Regions from separate parts of the Streptomyces sp. NPDC043952 genome, predicted to be linked through region 2. Evidence: riboswitches for the same ligand, from Rfam matches in the RefSeq annotation. Region 2 holds a riboswitch; each other region holds the start of a gene.
What was found. A riboswitch is a leader RNA that binds a small molecule or an ion and turns the genes downstream of it on or off. The one in region 2 is predicted to bind cobalamin.
Positions count from the first base shown of each region.

Region 1 (2,252 bases), on a different contig from region 2:
GGTGCGGCGCAGATTGATCTCGGCCGGGCTGCCCGCGCCCTCGCAGATCACCGCGTCGTACTGCCCGCGCAGCTCGGCCAGGCAGTCCAAAACCGTTCCCAGCAGCCGCTGTTGGCGCCCGCCGTGGTAGCCGCGCGCGCTCAGCTCGCCCACCGGCCTGCCCAGCAGCACCACCTGGCTGCTCTGTTCGCCGCCCGGCTTGAGCAGCACCGGGTTCATCAGCGCGGTCGGTTCGATCCGGCAGGCCTGGGCCTGCATGGCCTGGGCGCGCCCGATCTCGGCGCCCTCGCGGGTGACGAAGGAGTTCAGGGACATGTTCTGCGCCTTGAACGGCGCGACCTTCACGCCCTGGCGCACCAGCCACCGGCAGATCCCGGCCGTCACGACGCTCTTGCCTGCGTCGGAGGTGGTGCCGGCGACGAGGAGACCACCGTTCACTTCCCGCGTCCCTTCAGCCCGTTGACGAGGTGGCGCGCGGCGAGTGTGGTGCCGAGCGCGAGCAGGCCGACGCGGCGGGAGAGCCGTACCGCGCGCTCGATGTCGGGGACCCGGACGGCCCGCCCCGTGACGCCGTTGAGCACGGGACGGTGCTCGGTCCGGCCGCCGTAGGAGAGGGTGCCGCCCAGGCGCACACCGAGGGCGCCCGCGAAAGCGGCCTCCACGGGACCGGCGTTGGGGCTCGGATGCCGGCGGGCGTCCGCGCGCCAGGCCCGTACGGCGCCGCGCGGATCGGGTCCGGCCGCGGCGGCGAGTACGGCGGTCAGCCGGGCCCCCGGCCAGCCGGCCACGTCGTCCAGGCGCGCGGACGCCCAGCCGAAGCGGCGGTACCTGGGGGACTTGTGACCCGACATCGCGTCCAGGGTGTTGACGGCCCGGAAGCCGAGCAGCCCCGGCACCCCGGCGGCCGCGCCCCACACCAGGGCGCCCACGACCGCGTCGGAGGTGTTCTCGGCGACCGACTCGACCACGGCCCGCGCGATCCCGTCGGCGTCCAGCGCCTGCGGGTCCCGGCCGCACAGGTGCGGCAGCCGGGCGCGGGCCGCCTCGACGTCCCCGGCCGCGAGGGCGCGGCCGATCGCCCGCGCCTCGCGGGCGAGGGAGGTGCCGCCGACGACGGACCAGGCGGCCGCGGCGGTCAGGGCGACGGCGGCGGTGGGGGAGGGGCGGGCGACGCGTGCGGCCAGCGCTCCGAGCGCGACGGCGCCACCGGCGCACACGGTGGTGTGCAGGGCGCCCCAGCCGCGGTGGTCGTGCCACAACGCGCCTTCCACGGCGGCGGCCGCACGCCCGAACGCGGCGACCGGATGCCCGCGGCGGGGATCGCCGAGGAGGAGGTCGCCGAGGAGTCCGGCGGCGGCGCCGTACGCGTAACTGCGATCGGCGGCCATCGGCTCAGCCGGCCGTGGGCACCGCGACAGTGGTCCTGGTACTGGTCGTTCGGCAGCCGAGCATGGCGATGTGTCCTCACTCAGGGTGTCCGCGCCCTGGTTCGACGTGATCCGGCGGCGAGAGTTCCTGGCTCTCCGGGGGTTCTTCCCCGGTGACAGTGGCGGGACCGCGCCGGATTCGCACCGGCTTCCTCTCCTGCTGCCGTAGATGGCGTGGGCAGTCCACCATGCGCCCGGAACGGCCGTCAACTTGCCGTTGACCTGCGGGAGTGTGCAGATCCCCACACCGCGCGGGGTGGCCGGGCATGCCGAAGGCTCCCCTGCCGCGGGTGGCGGAGGGGAGCCTGGGGGACTGCCGGGGTGGTGCGGGCCGTGACACCTTCGAGGTCAGGGCCCTTTCGGTGCCAGGACGCTTTCGGTGTCAGGGCGCTGCGGGGCCCTGACGGCTCAGGACTTGGAGACGATCAGGAGGATGCCGTACGCCACCGCCGCCGCGCAGGCCGCGAAGCAGACGTAGGCGCCGGTGACGGCGAGCGTGGCGGAGCCGCCCTCGGCCGCGGCCTTCTCGCGCCGGGCCAGGCCGTTGATGCCGAGGGTGAACAGGACCACCAGGCCCACCGTGAAGGCGAGGCTGACGCCGAAGACGGAGCCGATGGCCGCCCAGTCGATCTTCATGGGGTTGCTTCCTTGGTGAACGGGCTGGGGGTCAGACGGTGGCGGCCGGCGGGACGGCGGAGGCCGTCTGCTCGGCGGCCGGGACCGGCGCGGGGGCGGGGATGGTGGCCGTCAGGTCGTCGGCGATCGAGCCGGCGGGCGGCGGGGTCACCGCGGCGATGGCGGTGGTCACCACGCCGGACGGCTCCG
Region 1 covers NZ_JBWKES010000019.1:91,943-94,194, forward strand. The annotation lists gene AC069R_RS22185 (cobyric acid synthase) at 1-438, opposite strand, end outside; gene AC069R_RS22190 (cobalamin biosynthesis protein) at 435-1,388, opposite strand; cobalamin riboswitch at 1,488-1,630, opposite strand; gene AC069R_RS22195 (hypothetical protein) at 1,836-2,063, opposite strand; gene AC069R_RS22200 (inorganic phosphate transporter) at 2,095-2,252, opposite strand, start outside.
Region 1: it holds a riboswitch for cobalamin, as region 2 does, so the genes downstream of both, AC069R_RS22190 (cobalamin biosynthesis protein) here and AC069R_RS26860 (ribonucleoside-diphosphate reductase subunit alpha) in region 2, are expected to answer to the same signal.

Region 2 (2,252 bases):
GTTCACCGCGGCCACCGAGGCGTCCAGGGTCTTCAGGAACGGCACGATGCCGTTGGAGTGCCCGTTGGTGCCGCGGATCAGCGAACCGCGGGCGCGGATACGGGAGTACGACAGACCGATGCCGCCCGCGTGCTTGGAGAGCCGGGCGACCTGGTGGTAGCGGTCGTAGATGGAGTCCAGCTCGTCCAGCGGGGAGTCGAGGAGGTAGCAGGACGACATCTGGGGGTGCCGGGTGCCGGAGTTGAACAGCGTGGGGGAGGAGGGCAGGTAGTCGAGCCGGCTCATCAGCCGGTAGAGCGCGGCCACTTCGTCCACGGAGCGTGCCGAGTCGTCCTCGGCGAGGCCGGCGGCGACGCGGAGCATGAAGTGCTGGGGGGTCTCGATGACCTGGCGGGTGATCGGGTGGCGCAGCAGGTAGCGGCTGTGCAGGGTGCGCAGGCCGAAGTAGCCGAAGCGGTCGTCGGCGGCCCGGTCGACGAGCTGGTCCAGCCGGGCGGCGTGCAGGCGCACGAACTCGGCGGTCCGGTCGGCGATGAGCCCCTCGCGGTGCCCGACGGCGACCGACTCGGTGAACGACGTCACGCCCTGCGAGGCGGCCTCGGCGCGGATGGCGAGGGTCAGCAGCCGGGCGGCGAGCCGCGAGTACGCGGGGTCCTCGGAGATCAGGCCGGCCGCGGCCTCGGTCGCGAGTTCGCGCAGCTCCGCCTCGTCGGCGTGGGCCGAGCGGCCGCGCAGCGCGGCGGCCGCGACCCGGCCGGGATCGGCGTCGGGGAGGTCCCCGGTCAGCTCGGTCAGGGTCCGCAGCAGTGCGGCACCGGGACCGTCGTTCTCCAGGCCCTGGGCTGAAGCCGGTTCGGCTGGCGCGATGGTCACGTGGGGCTCTCCCTCGCTCGGCACGGGGCCTGGCGGAGGGCAGGGGGCAGCCACGAGCGCACACGGCGTCGCGTCCACCGGCCCACTCCACGAGGCCCGGACGTCTCAGAGCACCCGGACCGGTGGGCCGGGTGCGCTGCCGGCAGGTCCTCGGACTGACTCCTGTGCGCGGATGCGCACAAGTACACCGTTGCGGGACAGTTCCGGATTCGCACCGGATTCCCCTGCGACGACAGCGACCATGAGCATACATCTAGTGCCGGGTCGTCGTGCCACCCCCAGATGTTGTGTCGTCGCCGATCTCAGAGCGTCAACTGGTAGGTGAGCAGAGTGAGGTCCGTCAGCTCCGGGAGGGGCTGCCAGTCCCGCTCGGGCGTGCGTATGAAGCCCAGCCGCTCGTAGATGCGGTGGGCGCCGCGCATGGTCGGCTGCGTGGAGAGCACGATCGCGCGGCAGCCCCCGACGGCGCGCGCCCGCTCGGCGCAGGCCCGCACCAGCGCCTCGCCGGCCCCCCGGCCGCGGGCCGCCTTGTCCACCGCCAGCATGCGGATCTCGGCCTCGCCGGGGCGGGCGATGTCGGCCATGGGGCCGGGGGACGGCACGAAGGTGACCCCGCCGAGGAGGGCGTCGCCCCGGACGGCCACGAGGACGGTGGCCGCGGCCGCTCTCTTGGCCACGTTCCTGAGCTCGTGGAGGTAAGGGTCGTCGGCGCCGAAGTCCAGGAGGCCGTCGTCCAGATAGGCGTCGGCGGTGATCGCCCCGAGGGCGTCGTACTCGGTCGGGTCGGCGGTACGGATCAGGATGTCCATGCCGGTGAGTGTGGACGACAACGGGCCACCGGGACACATGATTTCCGGTGGCCCGCCGCGGGGTGCTCTAGTGCGCGCTGCCCGCCGTCGCCGGCGGCAGTTCCACCTGGACGCCCGGATCGCCCGCGTCCGCCGTGTAGTCCTCGGGACGGGTCTCGTCGACGCCCTCGGGGGCCTTCACGGCCTTCAGGACGACGGTCAGCACCACCGTGACGAGGACGTTGAGCACGAACGCCGTCATGCCGATGTAGCCGATCTGGCCGATGCCCGGAATGTCGTCGGCGGAGCCGCCGAAGTGCTTCTGGGTCGGCGAGGCGACACCGTACGCGGCGAGGGTGCCGTAGACCATGCCGACCGCCCAGCCCGCGAGCAGCGCCCAGCGGTGGAACCAGCGGGTGAACAGGCCGCCGACCAGGGCCGGGAAGGTCTGCAGGATCCAGATGCCGCCGAGCAGCTGGAAGTTGATGGCGACCGTCTTGTCCATGCCGAGCACGAAGACCAGCGCGCCGACCTTCACCAGCAGCGACACGAACTTGGAGACCTGCGCCTCCTGCTTCGGCGTGGCGTCCG
Region 2 covers NZ_JBWKES010000030.1:65,203-67,454, forward strand. The annotation lists gene AC069R_RS26860 (ribonucleoside-diphosphate reductase subunit alpha) at 1-873, opposite strand, end outside; cobalamin riboswitch at 998-1,132, opposite strand; gene AC069R_RS26865 (GNAT family N-acetyltransferase) at 1,176-1,682, opposite strand; gene mctP (monocarboxylate uptake permease MctP) at 1,750-2,252, opposite strand, start outside.

Region 3 (2,252 bases), on a different contig from region 2:
GAGGCGTTCGTCCTCGGCGAGAGCCTCGGCCTGTCCCACCAGGCCCTGTACGACGTGGCCTCGACGGCATCCGGCCAGTGCTGGGCCCTCAGCGTCAACTGCCCCGTCCCCGGGCCCGTCCCAGCCAGCCCGGCCAACCGGGACTACCGTCCCGGGTTCGCCGCCTCTCTGATGGCCAAGGACCTTGGGCTCGCGGCCAACGCAGTCAAAGCGGGCGGAGTGCACGCGGAACTCGGCCTGCGAGCAGCCGAGTTGTACGAATCCTATGCCGAGCGAGCCGGTGTCACGGAGGACTTCTCCGGCATCGTACGCACCATCAGGGACCAGAGCGGAGCTGAGGCATGACCACGGAACCGGCCCACGAGTACGAGACGATCCTCGTCGAGCGCAAGGGCCGTACCGCCCTGCTCACCCTCAACCGGCCCAAGGCCCTCAACGCCCTCAACCTCAAGGTCATGAACGAGGTCGTCGCGGCGACCGAGGCCCTCGACCGGGACCCGGGCTGCGGCTGCATCGTGATCACCGGGTCGGCGAAGGCGTTCGCCGCCGGCGCCGACATCAAGGAGATGCAGCCACAGGGATACATGGACATGTACCTGGCTGACTGGTTCGCCGCCTGGGACCGGCTCGGACAGCTCCGCACGCCGACAGTGGCGGCGGTCGCCGGATACGCCCTGGGCGGCGGCTGCGAGCTCGCCATGCTCTGCGACATCCTGCTCGCCGCCGACACGGCCGTCTTCGGCCAGCCCGAGATCAAGCTCGGGGTGATCCCCGGCATCGGCGGCTCCCAGCGCCTGACCCGCGCGGTCGGCAAGGCCAAGGCCATGGAACTGTGCCTGACCGGGCGCATCATGGACGCGACCGAAGCCGAGCGAGCCGGGCTGGTCTCCAGGGTGGTCCCCGCTGACGACCTGCTCGGCGAAGCCCTGGCCGTCGCCGAGACCGTCGCCGGTAGGTCGCTGCCTGTCGCGATGATGGCGAAGGAAGCGGTCGGGCGGGCCTTCGAGACCACGCTCACGGAAGGCGTCCGTTTCGAACGGCGTCTGTTCCACGCGGTGTTCGCGACCGCCGACCAGAAGGAGGGCATGGCCGCCTTCGTAGACAAGAGACCGCCGGAGTTCCGCCACCGCTGAACCGCCCGGCACCCGGCCGTCCGCCCGGCTTGAGAGGAAGATCATGCCGGGGCGGACGGGCGCGGTCTTGGCCAGGCTCGTGACTCGCGATACGGTCGGTCCGATATCGACGACGGCGAGACGGAAGCCGGTGGGACTCCGGCACGGTCGCGCCACTGTATGCGAACTATCCTTATGACGGGCGGTTCGTGAGTCAGACCCGTGGCCGTCGTCATGTGCACCACCGAGATGGGACGCGAACTCCCAGAGGAGGTTCCGCCATGGCGCAGACCGCCGCGCAGCCGACAGCCACCACTCCCGCCATCCCCGCGAAGCTGCCGCTGAAGGCGATAGCTCCCTGGGCGGTCTTCTTCGGCATCCTGATGCTGGTCCTGCTCTACTTCGTCGGCGCCGAGCAGGGCGCCACCTCGGTGTTCAACGGCACCGACGTCCACGAGTGGGTGCACGACGCCCGCCACCTGCTCGGCTTCCCCTGCCACTGACGCGAGCGGACAGCACACACCCATGAACTCCGCAACGGTCAGAAACCTCCTCGTGCGGGGCATGCTCGCCGGCCTCGTGGCCGGCGTGCTCGCCCTCGTCGTCGCCTACCTTCTCGGGGAGCCGAGCGTCGACAAGGCGATCGCCTTCGAGGACGCCCACTCTCACGAGCACGAGATGGAAGTCGTCTCCCGCTCCCTGCAGTCCACCGCCGGCCTCGCCACGGGCGTCCTCGTCTACGGGGTCGCCTTCGGCGGCATCGCCGCGCTCGCGTACTGCTTCGCACTCGGCCGCGTCGGCCGCTTCAGCCCGCGGGCGACCGCGCTGCTGCTGTCCGGCTGCGCGCTCCTCGCCGTGTATGTCGTGCCGTTCCTGAAGTACCCGGCCAACCCGCCGTCGGTGGGTGATCCGGACACCATCAGCAAGCGCACCACGCTGTACTTCCTGATGATGTTGCTCAGCGTGCTCCTGGCGATCGCCGCCACCATCCTGGGCAAGCGCCTCGCGCCCTCGTTGGGCACTTGGTGGGCGACGGTGGCCGCCGTGGCCGCGTTCGCCGTCGTGATCGGCCTGGCCTACGAGTTCCTGCCGGTCATCAACGAGGTGCCCAAGGACTTCCCGGCCGCCCTGCTGTGGCGG
Region 3 covers NZ_JBWKES010000027.1:65,728-67,979, reverse strand. The annotation lists gene mmsB (3-hydroxyisobutyrate dehydrogenase) at 1-345, shown strand, start outside; gene AC069R_RS25695 (enoyl-CoA hydratase) at 342-1,133, shown strand; cobalamin riboswitch at 1,212-1,357, shown strand; gene AC069R_RS25690 (CbtB domain-containing protein) at 1,394-1,615, shown strand; gene AC069R_RS25685 (CbtA family protein) at 1,638-2,252, shown strand, end outside.
Region 3: it holds a riboswitch for cobalamin, as region 2 does, so the genes downstream of both, AC069R_RS25690 (CbtB domain-containing protein) here and AC069R_RS26860 (ribonucleoside-diphosphate reductase subunit alpha) in region 2, are expected to answer to the same signal.